2 linked regions of the Sphaerotilus microaerophilus genome follow. The protein of the gene in region 1 interacts with the protein of each later gene in a pairwise test. Links are inferred from orthologs where the notes say so. Each region holds a gene or a part of one and is shown on either strand. Other genes may lie near its edges.

Evidence for each region.
Region 2: the proteins of cysK (region 1) and cysE interact in binary tests that used the Escherichia coli proteins (3 or more experiments, as listed by UniProt). The link is inferred for Sphaerotilus microaerophilus from one-to-one orthologs.

Annotation. Positions count from the first base shown.
Region 1 is NZ_AP025730.1:1,571,112-1,576,759, reverse strand. The notes cover bases 12-2,803. They hold cysK (cysteine synthase A), read left to right. Parts: upstream 12-841; coding sequence 842-1,765; downstream 1,766-2,803. Other genes in these bases: feoB (ferrous iron transporter B), read right to left, coding at 2,749-2,803; NGK70_RS06950 (ChaN family lipoprotein), read left to right, coding at 1,762-2,706; NGK70_RS06960 (transposase), read right to left, coding at 12-721. Outside these bases: more of NGK70_RS06960, read right to left, coding at 8-11; more of feoB, read right to left, coding at 2,804-4,641; NGK70_RS06940 (FeoA family protein), read right to left, coding at 4,638-4,952; NGK70_RS06935 (deoxyguanosinetriphosphate triphosphohydrolase), read right to left, coding at 5,100-5,648.
Region 2 is NZ_AP025730.1:4,860,435-4,872,720, reverse strand. Bases 5,294-8,278 are described here. They hold cysE (serine O-acetyltransferase), read left to right. Parts: upstream 5,294-6,388; coding sequence 6,389-7,168; downstream 7,169-8,278. Other genes in these bases: NGK70_RS20820 (sensor domain-containing diguanylate cyclase), read left to right, coding at 7,179-8,278; NGK70_RS20830 (RNA methyltransferase), read left to right, coding at 5,506-6,324. In the rest of the region: tRNA (adenosine(37)-N6)-threonylcarbamoyltransferase complex ATPase subunit type 1 TsaE, read left to right, coding at 1-342; NGK70_RS20845 (N-acetylmuramoyl-L-alanine amidase), read left to right, coding at 339-2,033; NGK70_RS20840 (hypothetical protein), read left to right, coding at 2,073-3,641; more of NGK70_RS20820, read left to right, coding at 8,279-8,474; mog (molybdopterin adenylyltransferase), read right to left, coding at 8,546-9,172; ribosome biogenesis factor YjgA, read right to left, coding at 9,165-9,791; metalloprotease PmbA, read left to right, coding at 9,926-11,305; NGK70_RS20800 (TRAP transporter substrate-binding protein), read left to right, coding at 11,471-12,286.

The sequences.
Region 1 (5,648 bases):
ACTCGGGTCACCCCAAGAAGCCACCGCCCTGATCCAGTGCCTTGCGTGGCCGCCCCCTTGGGCGGGGCTGCAACGGCCGCTCGGTGCGGGCGCCAAGGGAAGCAATGAACGCGCCTGATCCGAAGACCCAGCCCTTGTGAACGGCGCCCAACAGCGGAACCAGCACCCCGGACGGCAGCGGCTCGTCGAGCAGGCGCAGCCAGGCCAGCTCGCGTTCGAAGGGCGTGTTGCCCAAGGACCAATACAGCGGTGGGTCACTCAGCCAGCCCACCCGGCCGCGGCCACTGTGGTGCGCCGCACTGGACCAGGGCCAGTCGACGGCCTCGGCCACCAGACCCGCGCGCTGCGGCGCCTGCTCGATGCAGCGCATCGCGTCGAGCAGGTAAGCCCTCGGATCCAGCACCGTGGCGCGAAAGCGCCCATCCCACAAGGTCCCGCTGCGCCCGTGGCGTCGGTTGAACGCCGCACCGTAGCGCCGCCCGAGCGACTGCAGCATCCGGCTCAGCGACTCGGCGCCCGGCGGCTCGACCAGCAAGTGCACCTGATCGTCGAGCAGACAGTAGGCCAGCACCGCCACCTTCTGGGTGGCAGCGGACTCGGCCAGCGCCGCCAGGTAGGCACGGCGATCCTCGTCGTCCAGGAAGACAGCCTGCAGGTTATGGCCCCGCTGCACCAAGTAGTGCGGGAGGCCTGGAACGGCAAGGCGAGGCAGACGAGCCATCGATCAGATCAAGCGTGCGGGCACCGGAAAGGCGGTGATTGTCCTCCCTGCGCGATGCGGTGCCCGCTGGGCCAGAATCCACCCATCCGTCGCATCCTCGCCCCTTCTCAGGAGACACAGATGAAAGCCGCCAACGTCCTCGCCACCATCGGCCAGACCCCCCACATCCGCATCAACCGGCTGTTCGGCAGCACGCACGAGGTCTGGGTCAAGTCCGAGCGCAGCAACCCGGGCGGCTCCATCAAGGACCGCATCGCGCTGGGCATGGTCGAGGCCGCCGAGGCCAGCGGCGCGCTGCAGCCCGGTGGCACCATCATCGAGCCCACCTCCGGCAACACCGGCATCGGCTTGGCAATGGTCGCCGCCGTGAAGGGCTACACCCTGGTGCTGGTGATGCCCGACAGCATGAGCGTCGAACGCCGCCGCCTGATGCTGGCCTATGGCGCCAAGTTCGTCCTCACCCCGCGCGAGAAGGGCATGAAGGGCGCGATCGAGAAGGCCCAGGAGCTGGTGGCCGCCACCCCGGGCGCCTGGATGCCACAGCAGTTCGAGAACGAGGCCAACGTGGCGATGCATGCGCGCACCACGGCGCAGGAGATCCTGGCCGACTTCCCCGAAGGCGTGGACGCGCTCATCACCGGCGTGGGCACCGGCGGCCACCTCAGCGGCTGCGCCCAGGTGCTCAAGGCAGCTTGGCCGAAGCTGAAGGTCTTCGCGGTGGAGCCGACCGCTTCGCCGGTGATCAGCGGCGGCAAGCCCTCTCCCCACCCCATCCAGGGCATCGGTGCCGGCTTCGTGCCGAAGAACCTGCACACCCAGCTGCTCGACGGCGTGATCCAGGTCGAGGCCGAGCCGGCGCGCGAGATGGCCCGCCGCTGCGCCCGCGAGGAAGGCCTGCTGGTGGGCATCTCCAGCGGCGCCACGCTGGCGGCCATCGCCCTGAAGCTGGCCGAGCTGCCGGCCGGGGCCCGGGTGCTGGGCTTTAACTACGACACCGGCGAGCGCTACCTGTCGATCGAGGGCTTCCTGCCGAGCGAAGGGTGAGGCGCCGCGCCTTCCTGCGCGGGCCCGTCGCGCTGCTCGGCACGACCGCCGTCGGCGCAGGTGGGCTGGGCGGCTGCGCCCCGTTCAGCCTCGGCCACCCCCTGTCGGCCGACCGGCTGATCGACCTGAGCAGCGGCCGCGACATCGGCGTCGACGAGCTGCTGCGGCAGGCGCAGGCCTGCCGCTACCTGCTGCTGGGCGAACAGCACGACAACCCGCACCACCATGCCCGCCGTGGCGAGTTGCTGCGCCGGCTCGACCGCAGCGGCGCAGCGGTGGTGGCCGAGCACCTGACGCTCGGGCGCCAGGCCGCTGCCGAGGGCGATCTGCTGGCAGCCCTGCAGTCCGCCGGCTTCGATCCTGCCGGCTGGCAGTGGCCGCTGCACCAGTCGCTGTTCGAGGCGGTGCGCGAGGCCGGCCTGCCGCTGCTGGGCGGCAACCTGCCGCCGCAGGCGGCCCGGCGCATCGCCCGCGAGGGTGAAGCGGCACTGACTGGCGAGCTGGCCGGCGAACTGGCCGAGATCACCCGCCTGCTCCGGGCCGCCCCGCTGCCGGCCGAGGTGCAGGCCCGCCTGGACGCCGACCTGCTGGCCGGCCACTGCGGCCACCTGAGCGCCGCCCGGCTGCCTGCCATCCGGCTGGCACAACGGGCCCGGGACGCCGCGATGGCGCTGGCCCTGCAACGCAGCGGGGGCCGCCCTGCCGTGCTGCTGGCCGGCAACGGCCACGTGCGCAGCGACCACGGCGTGCCGCAGTTGCTGGCGGTGCTGGACCCGGCGGCGCCGGTCGTCAGCGTGGTGTTCGGTGAGCCCGGCAGCACGCCGCACGAAACCCGGGCCACCCACCTCTGGATCACCCCGGCGGTGCCCCGCGAGGATCCCTGCCAGGCCTTCGACCGGATGCGACGCCCGGCGGTGCCTGAGCGTGCCCAGGCCCGCTGACGCGCACACCACCAGCCAAGGGCACCGGGGCGACCTGGCCGATCAGCCCGCCCCCAGCGCCAGCGCCAGCCGGTAGGTCACGAAGGCCAGCCCGTAGGCCAGCAGCGTCAGGTAGGCCGCCGCCACGCCAGCCATCTTCCAGCTGCCGGTCTCGCGGCGGATGGCCGCGAGCGTGCTCAGGCACATCGGTGCGGCCACGTACCAGGCCAGCAGCGACAGCGCGGTGGCCAGGCTCCAGCCCTGCGCCAGCAGCGGCGCCAGCACGCCGGCGGCATCTTCGCCGGTGGCCGAGAGCGAGTACACCGTGGCCAGCGCGCTCACTGCCACTTCGCGCGCCGCCAGGCCCGGCACCAGCGCGATGCTGATCTGCCAGTTGAAGCCGATCGGCTCGAACACCACCGCCAGCGCGCGGCCGAGCGTGCCGGCCAGGCTGTACTCCACCGCCGGGCCGGTGGCGCCCACGGGCGGCGCAGGGAAGCTCGCCAGCGCCCACAGCGCCACCGTGAGCAGCAGGATGATGCCGCCCACGCGGCGCAGGAAGATCTTCACCCGCTGCCACAGCCCGATGGCGATGTTGCGCGGCTGCGGCCAGTGGTAGCTGGGCAGCTCCATCATCAGCGTGCGCACCTGGCGGCGCGAGGTCAGCAGCTTGAGCACCCAGGCCACCGCCATCGCGCCCACGATGCCCGCCAGGTACAGGCCGAACAGCACCAGCCCCTGCAGCTCGATGCCGCCCCAGACCTCGCGCTGCGGCACGAAGGCGCCGATCAGCAGCGCGTACACCGGCAGGCGCGCCGAGCAGGTCATCAGCGGCGCGATCAGGATGGTCACCAGCCGGTCGCGCGGGTTGGCAATGGTGCGCGCGGCCATGATGCCGGGGATCGCGCAGGCAAAGCTCGACAGCAGCGGGATGAACGAGCGCCCCGACAGCCCCACGCTGCCCATGATCCGGTCGAGCAGGAAGGCCGCACGCGGCAGGTAGCCCGACTCCTCCAGCAGCAGGATGAAGAAGAACAGGATGACGATCTGCGGCAGGAACACCAGCACCCCGCCCAGCCCGGCGATCAGCCCGTCGACCAGAAGACTGCGCAGCCCCCCCGCGGGCAGGGCCGCGCTCACCGACGCGCCGGCCCAGGCAGTGCCCGCCTCGATCCAGCCCTTGGGCGTCTCGGCCCAGGCAAACACCGCCTGGAACACCAGGAAGAGGATCAGCGCCAGCAGCAACGGCCCGGCCAGCGGGTGCAGCACGGCACGGTCGATGCGGTCGCTGGCCAGGTGGGGCGCCACTTCCGCCAGGCCGAGCCGCTCCAGGATGCCCTGCACCGCGGCATGGTCGCCACGCGGGTCCACCTCGGGGGCCAGGTCACGCACGTCGTCCGGCAACGGCTGGCGGTGCCAGACTTCCGGCTGGTCGAGCAGGCCGCGCAGCGCATCCGCACCGTCCGCCTGCACCGCCACCGTGCGCACCACCGTCAGGCCCAGCTCGCGGCCCAGCGCCTCGGCATCGACCACGATGCCGCGCCTTTCCGCCAGGTCGGCCATGTTGAGCGCCACCACGCAGGGCAGCCCCATGCGCTTGACCGCCAGCACCAGCCGCAGATTGCGGCGCAGCTGGGTGGCATCGACCACGCAGATCACCAGGTCCGGACGCTTTTCGCCGCGCGCGTTGCCCCGCAGCACATCCACCGTCACCGACTCGTCGGGCGAGCGCGGCTGCAGGCTGTAGGCGCCCGGCAGGTCAAGCAGGCGCAGCAGCCGCCCGTCGGGGCTGCTGAACTGCCCCTCCTTGCGCTCCACCGTCACGCCCGCGTAGTTGCCGACCTTCTGCCGGCTGCCGGTCAGGCGGTTGAACAGCGCCGTCTTGCCGCAGTTCGGGTTGCCCACCAGCGCCAGCAACGGCCCGCCGCGGTGGACATGGACCACGGCCTCCTTCATCGGACCGAGCCCGACGCGGCCACGGCCGAGGCCACTCGGCGCACCTGCACACAGGCGGCTTCCGCCACCCGCAGCGCGAAGGTCGAATCCCCCACCCGCACCACCAGCGGATCGCCGCCCGGCACCGCACGGCCGAGCAGTTGCACCCGCTCGCCGGGGAGGAAACCGATCTCGGCCAACCAGCCGGACCACTCGGGCGCATGGCTCGGCGCACGGACGCCGACCACGGTGGCAGGCTCCTTCAGAGCGATTTCATGCAGATCGCACAGGGCGGCTGGCTGGGTGGAGGGAGGAGTGGCGGGGTGGTTCATGGCGCAATGATGAGAATCATTCGCATCATATCCAAAGCCACGGCCCTGTCCTTGCGTTGCATCATCCTGCTGAACGGCCGCCGCCATCCTCGGCCGCGGCCGCTTCTGCTGCGTGGATGCCGCCGGGGGCCCGGGCCGCGCGGGGGCTCAGCCCGGCTCGAAGACGCGTGTGCCGGTGAGCCGCGCGTGCTCACGGATCGCAAAGCGGTCGGTCATGCCGGAGACATAGTCGGCCACCGCACGCTCGCGCAGCGGTGAGCCAGCGTAGTCGGGGGGCATCTCCTGCGGCCGGGCCACGTAGATCGCGAACAGTTCGCGCAACACCTGCATCGCCCGCTCCGTGGTGACCATCACGGCGGGGTGGCGGTACAGGCGCTGGAACAGGAAGCGCTTGAGCTGGGCGCTCTGCTGGCGCATCTCGGGGCTGAAACCCACCAGCGGCGGCGCGGCCCGCACCTCGTCCGCCGTCCCGGGGGCGTGCTGCTGCAGCGCGGTGCGGGTGGCGTCGATCACGTCGTAGACCTGCTCGGAGAGCATGCGCCGCAGCGTCTCGAACAGCAGGCGACGCTGCGGCCCGACGGCCAGCGATGGGTATTCGGCCAGCGCCGCGTCGCGAAAGCGCGCGATCAGCGGCAGCTCGCCGAGCTGCTCCAGCGTGATCAGGCCGGAGCGCACGCCGTCGTCCACGTCGTGGGC
Region 2 (12,286 bases), 3.3 Mb from region 1 along the record:
TACGCCATCGTCGAGCCCTACGAGCTGCCGCTGCCGCCCGGGCAGGAGGCGGATCCGGCGCCGCTGCCCCTGCTGCACTTCGACTTCTACCGATTCAGCGATCCGCAGGAGTGGGAGGACGCGGGCTTTCGCGAGCTCTTCGCCGCGCCGGGGCTCAAGCTGGTCGAGTGGCCCCGCCAGGCCGGCGGCCTGCTGCCCGAGCCCGACCTGCACTTGCTGATCGACCCGGCGGCCGACGAGAGCCGCCAGGTCACCCTGGCCGCCCGCAGCGAGCCGGGCCGCGTGCTGCTGCAGGCCGCCGCTGCGGCCCTGCCCGCGGATGACACCAGGACGCCGACATGAGCCGACGCCCCCTTCTCCCGACCTCGGACGTGCCCGCCGAGGCGCCTCGCCGCCGCTGGCTGCGCGAGGCCGGCGGCCTGACGCTGTTGCTGGCCGGTGCGGACCTGGCCCGCGGCGCCACCCTGGTGGCTGTGCGCGTGTGGCCGGCGGCCGACTACACCCGTGTGACGCTGGAGTCCGACGTCGCGCTGCAGGTCCGGCACTTCGCCGTGGCCGACCCGCCGCGGCTGGTGATCGACATCGACGGGCTGGAGCTGAATGCCGCGCTGCGCGAGCTGGTCGCCAAGGTGGGCAGCAACGACCCCAACATCGCCAGCGTGCGACTGGGTCAGGGACAGGGCCAAGGTCAAGGACAGGCCCAGGGGCAGGGCACCGGCACCGGCCAGTCGGCGACACCGCGCGTGCGCATGGTGCTGGACCTGAAGCGGCCGAGCACGCCGCAGGTCTTCGCGCTGGCGCCGATCGCGCCCTACCGGCACCGGCTGGTGTTCGACCTGCGCCCGGCGGTGGCGCCGGACCCGCTGATCGCCCTGGTCAAGGAGCGCGAGGTGGCGATCCAGGCTGCCGGCCCGGCCGCACAGCAGTGGCCCCGCTCCAGCCAGGAGGCCGCGCGCCAGGCGGCGGCGGACCTGAATGACGCGCTGGGCGACTTCATCGGCCAGCTCGACACCAGCGACGGCGAACCCGGCGAGGCCAACCGGCCGCGCCACCGCCGTGAGCTGAGCGGTGGGGGCGGTGGCGAGCATTCGGAGGCATCCCAGCGGCCGGCCACGTCAGCGGAGGCGCCAGCGGCATCGTCGCCGCCCGCCGCTCCGGGTGCGCTGCCATCATCGCCGCCGGTTGCCGCGCCCGCATCGTCGCGGCCGTCGGAGGCGCCTCCGGCGTCTGCGCCGGTGGCTCCGCCCCGCCCGCAACCCGCGGCGCAGGCCGAGGGTGAGCCGACCCGTGGGTCGAGCACGGCGCGCGCCAGTGTCAATCGGCTGCTGATCGTCGCGATCGACCCTGGTCACGGCGGTGAGGACCCCGGCGCCATCGGCCCCACCGGCCTGCGCGAGAAGGACGTGGTGCTGAAGGTCGGCCTGAAGCTGGCGGAGAAGATCAACGCCCGCCCCGGCATGCGCGCGGTGCTGACCCGCGACGCGGACTTCTTCGTGCCCCTGCAGGAGCGCGTGGCCAAGGCGCGGCGGGTGCAGGCGGACCTGTTCATGTCGATCCACGCGGATGCCTTCATCACCCCCGCGGCCCGTGGCGCCTCGGTGTTCGCGCTGTCGCCCTCCGGGGCCAGCAGCGCCGCGGCGCGCTGGATGGCCAAGCGCGAGAATGCCTCGGACGCCATCGGTGGCATCAACATCAAGGCGGCGGTGCGCGATGCGCAGATCCTGCGCACGCTGCTGGACATGAGCACCACCGCTCAGATCAAGGACAGCCTGCGTGTGGGCCGCGAGGTGCTGGGCCACATCGGGCGCGTCGGCAAGCTGCACAAGGCGCAGGTCGAGCAAGCCGGTTTCGCGGTGCTGAAGGCGCCGGACATCCCGTCCATCCTGGTCGAGACGGCCTTCATCTCCAACCCGGAAGAAGAAGACCGCCTGCGCAGCGAGCGCTACCAGGCGCAGCTGGTGCAGGCGCTGTATGCCGGCATCGTGCGCTACTTCGCGCGCAACCCACCGCTGGCGCGCAATCGCCTGGCCTGAGCCCCACCTGAACCACCCACCACACCTGGGAGATCCGCTTTGCCCCCCGCTGCCCGTGTTCTCCGCCGCAGCGCCGCGCTGCTCTCCTTGGGTCTGACGCTGGCGCTGCCCGCCACGGCCCAGTCGATCCAGCTGAAGCTCTCGGGCGAACTGCCCAGCGTGACGCCCTGCCCGGAGGGCCTGCCCGCGGACGCCGAGTGCCGGCGCGGGCGCGACCACCTCGGCGCCTGGATCTGGATGGCCCGTCCGACCGGGTGGAACGGCAAGCTCGTCGTGCATGCCCATGGTGGGCCGGAACTGGGCGACCCCTCGGCCGAGCGCACCGCCCGCGACCTGCAACGCTGGAGCGTCTGGCTGCGTGCCGGCTGGGGCTGGGTGGGATCGAGCTTCCGCCAGGGCGGGGTCGAGCTGCGCGCCGCGGCCGACGACACCGAGCGCGCCCGCCAGGCCTTTGTCGGCGAATACGGCGAGCCGGCCTTCACCCTGCTGCACGGGCAGAGCTGGGGCGCAGGCGTCGCCGCCTCGGTGGCCGAGCGCTTCACCACGCCGGACTTCCACCCCCGCCGCGCGATGAGTGGCCGCCCGCCCTACAGCGCCGTGCTGCTGAGTAGTGGCGTGCTCGGCGGCGGCACGCGCGCCTACGACGTGCGACTGGACCTGCGCGTGGTCTACCAGGCGCTGTGCAACAACCACCCCCGCCCGGATGAACCCGGCTACCCGCTGTGGATGGGCTACCCGCTGATCGCCGGCAAGGTGCAGCCGATGACGCGCGCCCAGCTGGCCGAGCGCGTGGACGAGTGCACCGGCCTGAGCCGCCCGGCGGCGCAGCGCAGTCCGGCGCAGCAGCGCGCGCTGGAGACGATCACCCGCATCACGACGATCCCCGAATCCGCCCTGCTCGGCCACCTGGCCTGGGCGACCTGGCACTTCCACGACATCGTCTGGCGCAAGCTCAAGGGCGCCAACCCTTTCGGCAACGAGGGCGTGGTCTACCGCGGCAGCGGCGATGCCCGCATCGACCAGGCGCTCAATGCCCGCGTCGACCGCTACCGGGCCGATCCGGCCGCGCTGGAGGCGCTGGCGGCGGACACCAACCCCGGCGGGCGCATCCACCGCCCGGTGCTGACCGTGCATGCGGTGCGCGACACCGTGGCCTTCGTGGAGCTGGAATCGCAATGGCGCCAGACGATGGAGGAGGCCGGCACCGCCGCCAACCTGCTGCAGGTCTACTCCGACCACGGCGAGCACAGCTACCTCAGCGACGCCACCTACCTGGCCGCCGCTGCGGCGCTGGAGGGCTGGGTCAAGAGCAACACCCGGCCCAGCGCTGCCGACGTGGCTGTAGCCTGCCGCGCGCTGGACACGCCGTGGCAGCCACGCACGGGCTGCCGCTTCCTGCCCGACTACCAGCCCAAGCGGCTGGATGAGCGCGTGCCGCCACGCCGGCGCGGCCAGTTGGCGGACCTGCCCGCGCCGGCTGCTGCACCCAGGCCCGCGGTGCCGTCGGCCGCGCCGAACGCCGACCCGCAGGAGCCGCGCCTGCCACCGGCGCCGCAGCCGATCTCGCCGCTCACCCAGCCGCCCGCGGCGTTGACGCCTGGGCGTTAGACGGATCTAGATGGTCAGCGCGGGCCGCCGCGGCCACCGCCGCTGCTGCCACCACCACCGCCGCTGCGCTTGGCGGGCGGCTTGCCTCCGCCAAAACCGCCGCGTGGGCCGCTGCCACCACCGCCGCCCGCGGAGGGGCGCTTGGCCGCGAAGCCGCCGCTGCTCTTGCCAGCCGGGCCGCGCGGGCCATCGCTGCGGAAACCATCGCCCCGCGGCGGGCGATCGCCTCGGTCACCCCGATCACCGCGGTCTGCGCCCCGCTCCGGGCGCGGGCCGCGGTCGCCAAAGCCACCGGCTCCCGCGGGGCCGCGTGCCGGCCGAGCCGGGCGGTCATCGCGGGGGCGCTCGTCGCGCGGCGCGCGTGCGGCGGCGGCCGGTTCGGCCTCCTCGGCGGGCGGCAGGTCCGCCTTGCGGATGCGCACCGTCTTGCGCACCACCACCACGGGAGCGGGCGCTTCCTCGGGGGGCGGCGTCGGATCGAAGGCCGCTGCCAGCGCCTGGGCCGGGCTGAGCGGGATCTCGCGGGCCGCCCAGGGCGCCGGGTCACCTTCATCGCTGGCGGCCGCCGCAGCGGGGGCTGGGGCGGGGCTCGCCACGGGGGCGGCCACCGCTTCGGCATCGGCACGGCGGATGCGCACGGCCTTCTTGGCCGCCGGGGCCGGGGCTGTGGCTGTGGCTGCTGCGTCGTCGGCCAGGGCGCCGGCCAGCGCCGCCACGGCATCGGCCGGGGCACCTGCGGCCTGGGCACCCGCAGCCTTGGCGCCGGCAGCGCCGGCTTCCAGCTCGTCCGGGTCGATCACGCGGCTGTATGGCGACAGCATCTGCACCAGCTGGGCGTAGATCTTCGGGTTGCCGGCCAGCACCTCGCGCTGGTGCAGGAAGTCGGCCTCGCCGGTGAAGTTGCCCACCAGGCCGCCCGCCTCGGTGACGATCAGCGAGCCGGCGGCGACGTCCCAGGGGGCCAGGCCGGTCTCGAAGAAGCCGTCGTACCAGCCGGCCGCCACGTAGCACAGGTCCAGCGCGGCGGAGCCCGGGCGGCGCAGGCCGGCGCAGGCCTGCATGACCTCCTCGAACATCTTCATGTAGCGCTTGAAGTTGTCGCCCTTGCGGAACGGGAAGCCCGTGCCGATGAGGGCCTCCAGCATGCGGGTGCGCTTGGACACGCGCAGGCGGCGGTCGTTCAGGAAGGCGCCCTTGCCCTTGGTGGCGTAGAACAGGTCGTTGTGTGCCGGGTCGTACACCACCGCCTGCTCGACCCGGCCCTTGTGGGCCAGCGCGATGGACACCGCGTACTGCGGCAGCCCGTGGATGAAGTTGGTGGTGCCGTCCAGCGGATCGATGATCCAGACGTAGTCGCTGTGCTGCGCGCCATGCTCGCGGCCCGACTCCTCGGCCAGGATGCCGTGGCCCGGGTAGGCCTGGAGAAGCGTCTCGATGATGATCTGCTCGGCGGCCTGGTCGACCTCGGTGACAAAGTCGTTGCTGCCCTTGCTGGTGACCGTGAGCCGGTCCACGTCCATGCTGGCCCGGCTGATGATGGACCCCGCTGCACGAGCCGCCTTGACGGCAATGTTGAGCATGGGATGCAGGTTGGTTTGCGACATGACGAAGGCTCGGTCGGCGTGGGGTGGGTGCAGGCCGACTCGACGGAGGAGCGCGGTGGCCTGGGGCAGCTGGCAGGAAGAAAGAGCGGCAGGAGATGCGACTTCGGGCACGAATTGGTCACGTCAGCCCGGGCAAACCCCTAAGATCCGGCGATTCTAGCCTGCGACCCGGGCGCCGTGCAGTGGGAGCGAGCGCGTTTTCAGCGGCTCTGCACCGAACTGAAAAACACCTCGAAGAGACCCTGACCCTGAGCCTGACCATGCCCCCCGCCAACGCCGATCCGTCCGTTCCGTCTGTTGCGCCCGCCCCGCCTGGCCAGGCTGCCGCGCTGCCGCGCGACCCGACCCGCTTCGTGCTCGTGCGCACCAGCCACCCGGGCAACGTCGGCGCGACGGCGCGGGCCATGAAGGTGATGGGCTTCTCCGACCTCGTGCTGGTGCAGCCGCGCTTTGCCGATGTGCTCAGCCGGGAGGAAACCGTGGCGATGGCCAGCGGCGCGGCCGACATCCTCACCCGGGCGCGCATCGTCGAGACGCTGGACGAGGCGCTGGTGGGCATGCAGCACCTCTGCGCCACCGCGATGACCCCGCGCGACTTCGGCCCGCCCACGCTCGCCCCCCGGCCCTGCTTCGACGCGCTGGCACCCCAGGCGCTGAACGACGGCCTGCGCGTGGCCTTCGTCTTCGGCAGCGAGCGCTTCGGCCTGTCCAACGAGGACGTCTACCGCTGCCACACCTGCCTGTCGATCCCGACCCGGGCCGAGTACGGCTCGCTCAACCTCGCCCAGGCGGTGCAGCTCATCGCCTACGACTGGCGCCAGGCGCTCGGCGGCTTCGACGTGACCCCCCGCACCGCCCCCGCCAACCGCGCCAGCGCCGACGCGGTGCAGGGCGCGCTCACCCACTGGCAGCAGACGCTGGTGCAGATCGGCTTCCTCGACCCCGCGGCGCCGAAAAAGCTGCTGCCGCGGCTGAACCATCTGCTCAACCGGGCCGAACTGACGACCGAGGAGATCCACATCCTGCGGGGGATCGCCCGCTCGGTGCTGCAGCGCTCCGGATCAACCCCTACACTCTGAACCGGTTGCAACCTGCAACAAGGCCCTCGGGCCTCCCTGCTCACGCCGCCCCTGCCATCCGTCCATGTTCTCCCACCTGCGTGAAGACATCGCCTGCATCCTGGAACGCGACCCCGCGGCGCGGTCGCGCTTCGAGGTGCTCACCTGTTACCCCGGCCTGCACGCGCTGCTGCTGCATCGCTTGGCGCATGCCTGTTGGCTGCGGGGCTGGCGCTGGCTGGGGCGGTTCATCTCGCACACGGCGCGCTGGCTGACGGGCATCGAGATCCACCCGGGTGCGACCTTCGGTCGGAGGGTGTTCATCGACCACGGCATGGGCGTGGTGATCGGTGAGATGGCCGAGGTGGGCGACGACTGCACCATCTACCAGGGCGTGACGCTGGGCGGCACCTCGCTGGTGAAGGGTGCCAAGCGGCACCCGACGCTGGAGCCGGGCGTGATCGTGGGCGCCAACGCCTGCGTGCTGGGCGGTTTCACGGTCGGTGCTGGCGCGCGGGTGGGCTCGGGTGCGGTGGTGACCAAGCCGGTGCCGCCGGGGGCGACCGCGGTGGGCAACCCGGCGCGCATCATCGCGGCCGAAGAGGACGCCAAGCGCGAGAGCGCGGCGGCGCGCATGGGCTTCTCGGCCTACGGCGTGACGCAGGGCGACGACCCGGTGGCGCAGGCGATGAAGGGGCTGATCGACAACGCCGCTGGCCACGAGCACCAGATCGCGATGCTCTGGCAGGCGATCGAGACGCTCTCCGGCCAGGCGCGCGAGCTGCCGGCGCAGGCCTGCGTGCCGCAGGACGCGCACACCACCGAGCAGTTCGATGCCGAGAGGCTGAACCGGCTGGTGCGCTGACGGGCCGGCCATGTCGGGCACACCCGCGCTTCCTGCCGCCGAGGTCCTGTTCGGGCGGATGGCCGATGCGGTCTACCTGCTGGAGCCGCTGACGTCGCGCATCGTGTGGGCGAACCGGGCCGGCTGGACCATGCTGGGGCTGTCGCCCGAGGAGGTGCTGGACCACTCGGTGCTGAGCCTGCAGAAGGACGTGGTGGGGGCGCCGCAGTGGGGCGACATCGCCGCGGTGATCCGCACGCAGTCGCCCTATGTCTTCGTTGGCCGGCACCGCCACCGCGACGGGCACGAGGTGCCGGTGGAGGTGGTGACCACCTGCTTCCTGCTGGGCGAGCAGGAGTATTTCCTGTCGGTGGCGCGCGATGTGACGCGCCGCCTGGCCATCGAGCACGCCCTGCATGAGCGCGAGCAGCAGCTGTGGTTCGCGCTCAACGAAGCTGCCGACGGGCTGTGGGACTGGGACCTGAGCGATGACAGCGTCTTCTTCAGCCCGCAGCTCCAGCGCATGCTGGGCTACGGCCCGGAGGAGATGCGCCCGTTGCTGGGCACCTGGACCGGCAATCTGCACCCCGAGGACGCCCCCCGCGTGCAGCGGCTGCTGCGCGAACACCTGGACGGCCGGCGCGTGCGCTATGAGGCCGAGTACCGCCTGCGCAACCGCAACGGCCACTACCTGTGGGTGCACGACCACGGCCGCGTCAGCGACCGGGACGGCGCCGGCAAGCCGACCCGCATGGTGGGCATGCTGCAGGACATCACCGACCGCAAGATGGTGCAGCTGTCGCTGGAGAGCCTGGCGGCCAGCGATGGCCTCACTGGCCTGCCCAACCGCCGCCATGGCGAGGACTTTCTGGCCGCGCAGCTCGACCGCTGCCGCCGGCAGGGCGGTTCACTGGGGCTGTGCCTGGTCGACCTGGACCACTTCAAGCGCATCAACGACCTGCATGGCCACCTCACGGGTGACGAGGTGCTGCGCTGGGTGGCGCGCACCTTCGGCCGCGCGCTGCGGCGCTCGGACCTGGCGTTCCGCTGGGGCGGCGAGGAGTTCGTGGTGATCTGCCCGGAGGCCGACCTGGACCAAGCCTGGCAGGTGGCGCAGCGCGTGCGCGAGGCCCTGGCCATGCAGCCCAGGGAAAACCGGCTGCAGGTCGGGCCGGTGACCGCCAGCATCGGCGTGGCGGTGTACCCGCAGCACGGCCAGGACGCGCTGGCCCTGTTTGCCGCGGCCGATGCGGCGCTGTACCGCGCCAAGGTGGCCGGGCGCGACCGCTGCGAACTGGCGCGGGCCGAGGACGCCGCCGCAGGCTGAAGCGGCGCTGCACGCCCCAGCGGTATCGGGGTATCGCGCTATCGGGGTATCGCGGTGGGGCCCCGGTGCGGTCAGCCGCGCGACGGGCGCTGCGCCGTCTTGGGCCGGAAGGCCTTGATGACGCCCTCGCGCGTCTCGATGTACGGGCCACCGATCAGGTCGACGCAGTAGGGCACCGCGGCGAAGATGCCGGGCGCCGGCGGCGTGGCCTGGGGCAGGCCTTCGAGCGTCTCGGCGATCGACTTGGGCTGGCCGGGCAGGTTGATGACCAGGCTCTGGCCGCGGATCACCGCCACCTGGCGGCTCAGGATCGCGGTGGGCACGAAGCGCAGGCTGATCTGGCGCATCTGCTCGCCAAAGCCCGGCATCTCCCGGTCGGCCACCGCCAGTGTGGCCTCGGGCGTGACGTCGCGTTTGGCCGGGCCGGTGCCGCCGGTGGTCAGCACGAGGTGGCAGCGCTGCCCGTCGACCAACTCGCGCAGGCAGTCGCTGATGCCGGCCTGCTCGTCCGGGATCAGCCGGGTGACGAACTCGATCGGGTTCCACAGTGCGCGCTCCAGCCAGTCGCGCAGGGCCGGGATGCCCTTGTCCTCGTAGACGCCGCTGCTGGCCCGGTCGCTGACCGAGACCAGGCCGATGCGGATCGGCTCGGGCGGGGGCAGGGCGGTCGAGGAGGAGGTCAAGGTCGGGTCAGTCATCGGTGTCATCTCCAGCATCGTCGTGATCGTCGGGGGGCGCTGCGGCGTTGCCGGCCAGGCCGGCCTTGACGAGCTGGAACAGCTCGCGCCAGGCGCGGCTCTTGCGCGGCTCGCTGCCTGCGGCGGCGGCCTGGGCCTCGGCGCGGTCCTTGCGGGCGGCGCGGATCAGGCTGCGCAGCGTCTGGGCGTCGGTCTCGGGGTGCTCGCGCAGCCAGGTGGTGAGCGCACCGTCGTCGCTGACGAGCTGCAGGCGCCAGCGCTCGGCCTCGTGCAGGGCGAGCGTTTCCTTGGCCGACGGCAGGCGGTTGGCCGCCACGGCCTCGCGCAGTGGCTCGGGGTCGACGTGGCGCATGAGCTTGCCGATGTACTGCAGGTGTCGGCGCCGGCCCTCGTGCGAGCGCACGCGGCGCAGCTCGTCGATGGCGTCGCGCAGCGTGTCGGACAGGTCCAGCTTGGCCAGTCGGCTGGCGGGCAGCTCCATCAGCGCTTCGCCCAGCTCCTGCAGGTCGTGCGAGGCCTGCTTGCGGCGCGTCTTGCTGGGTTTGCCGGGGTCGAGGAACGGCGTCTGGTCGTCGTCCGCGTCGGTGTCTTCGGGAGGGAGGGGGGTGCGGGATTTCATGAGGTTCGGCGGCCGCGCCGCGGGGAAGTCCGCGGCCGGCCGGTCGAAAAGGCGGCGGCTATCATACGAGCGAGCCTTGCCGATGCCGGCCCGGGCCCCCGTGCCTGCCCTCCTTTTCCATCCCGACGCCCTCCATGAACACACCCGATTCGACCGCCACGTGCGGCTTCGCCTACAGCCGTGCGCAGTTCGCCGAACTGGTCGAGGACGTGCTGCGGCAGGCCCGCGAGCTCGGCGCCAGCGACGCGGGGGTGGAGGTGTCGGAGGGCAGTGGCCTGTCGGTGTCGGTGCGCAAGGGCGAGATCGAGAACGTCGAGCGCAACCGCGACAAGTCGATCGGCGTGACGGTCTACCTCGGCCAGCGCCGCGGCAACGCCAGCACCTCGGACTTCTCCCCGGCAGCGCTGCGCCAGACGGTGCAGGCCGCCTACGACATCGCCCGCTTCACCGCCGAGGACAGCGCCGCCGGCCTGCCCGAGCCGGCCGACCTGGCGCTGGGCGCGGTGTCCGGCATGGACCTGGATCTCTTTCACCCCTGGGACATCGACGCCGAGCGCGCCACCGAGATCGCGCTGCGCTGCGAGGCGGCTGCGCTGGGCACCGACCGGCGCATCACCAACTCCGAGGGCGCAGGCGTCTCGGCGCAGCAGTCGCACTTCTACGCCGGCAACAGCCGGGGCTTCCGCGGCGGCTACGCCAGCTCGCGGCACTCGCTGTCGGTGGCGCCGATCGCCGGGCGGGGGCGCGACATGCAGCGCGATGCCTGGTACAGCTCGATGCGCGATGCTGCCGACCTCGCCGCCCCCGAGGCGGTGGGCCGCTACGCCGCCGAGCGCGCGCTGGCGCGCCTGAAGCCGCGCCGGCTGCCCACGGGCGAGCTGCCGGTGCTGTTCGAGAACACCGTGGCCGCCGGGCTGCTGGGGTCCTATGTGCAGGCCACCAGCGGCGGCTCGCTCTACCGCCGGACCACCTTCCTGACCGACAGCCTGGGCCAGCAGACCTTTGCCGACCACATCGACCTGCGCGAGGACCCGCACATCCGCAAGGGCAAGGGCAGTGCGCCCTTTGACGACGAGGGCGTGCGCACCCGTGCGCGCAGCGTGGTCGAGGCCGGCGTCACGCAGGGCTACTTCCTCTCCAGCTACTCGGCCCGAAAGCTGGGCATGCGCACCACCGGCCACGCGGGCGGCTCGCAGAACCTCACGCTGACCAGCCGGCTGACCGACCCCGGGGACAATCTCGACGCGATGCTGAAGAAGCTGCACCGCGGCCTGTTCGTGGTCGAGCTGATGGGCCAGGGCGTCAATGCCGTCACGGGTGACTACTCGCGCGGCGCGGCCGGCTACTGGGTCGAGGACGGGCGCATCGCCTACCCGGTCGACGAGATCACCATCGCCGGCAACCTGCGCGAGATGTTCCAGCGGATCGTCGCCGTGGGGGCCGACACCTATACCTCGGGCAGCAAGACGATCGGCTCGGTGCTGGTCGAGAAGATGATGGTCGCGGGCGAGTGAGGCCCCGGCGCCTCGCCTCGCGGTGACCTCGGCCGGCGCTCTACGCAATCTTGCGCAGGGGTAAGCACCGGCCTTTCCCCCCGGGGGCTGCTCCTAGAATCGGCCTGCCCGTGTTGAGCCGCTGTCCGGCTTTCGTTCGATCAGATTCACTGAGGAGTCCAACGCATGGAACGTCGTTCCTTTGTCCGTCAGGCCGGTCTGGCCGGTGTGCTGGCCGCCGGTGCGGCCCCGGCCGTGGTGCAGGCCCAGACCAACATCCGCTGGCGCCTGGCCTCGAGCTTCCCGAAGTCGCTCGACACCATCTACGGCGGGGCTGAAGTCTTCTCCAAGAAGGTCAGTGACATGACCGGCGGCAAGTTCCAGATCTCGGTGCATGCCGCCGGCGAACTGATGCCCGCGCTGCAGGTGGACAACGGCGTGCAGAACGGCACCGTCGAAATGGCCCACACCGTGCCGTACTACTTCTTCGGCAAGGATCCGACCTTCGCACTGGGCGCGGCCATTCCCTTCGGCATGAACAGCCGCCAGATGACGGCTTGGATGTACGAAGGCAACGGCATGAAGCTGATGCGCGAGTTCTATCGCCAGTACAACTTCATCAACCTGCCGGGCGGCAACACCGGCACCCAGATGGCGGGCTGGTACCGCAAGCCGATCCAGTCCGCCGCGGACATGAAGGGCCTGAAGTTCCGCATCGGCGGCTTCGCCGGCCGCGTGCTGGAGCGCATGGGCGGCGTGCCGCAGAACATCCCCGGTGGCGAGATCTACCAGGCGCTGGAAAAGGGCACCATCGACGCGGCCGAGTGGATCGGCCCGTACGACGACCAGAAGCTGGGCTTCAACAAGGTGGCGCCGAACTACGGCTACCCGGCCTGGTGGGAAGGCGGTCCTGAGATCGACTTCTTCATCAACAGCAAGGCCTATGACGGCCTGAGCGCCGAGTACAAGGCCATCCTGGAAGCCGCGTCGGCCTACGCCCAC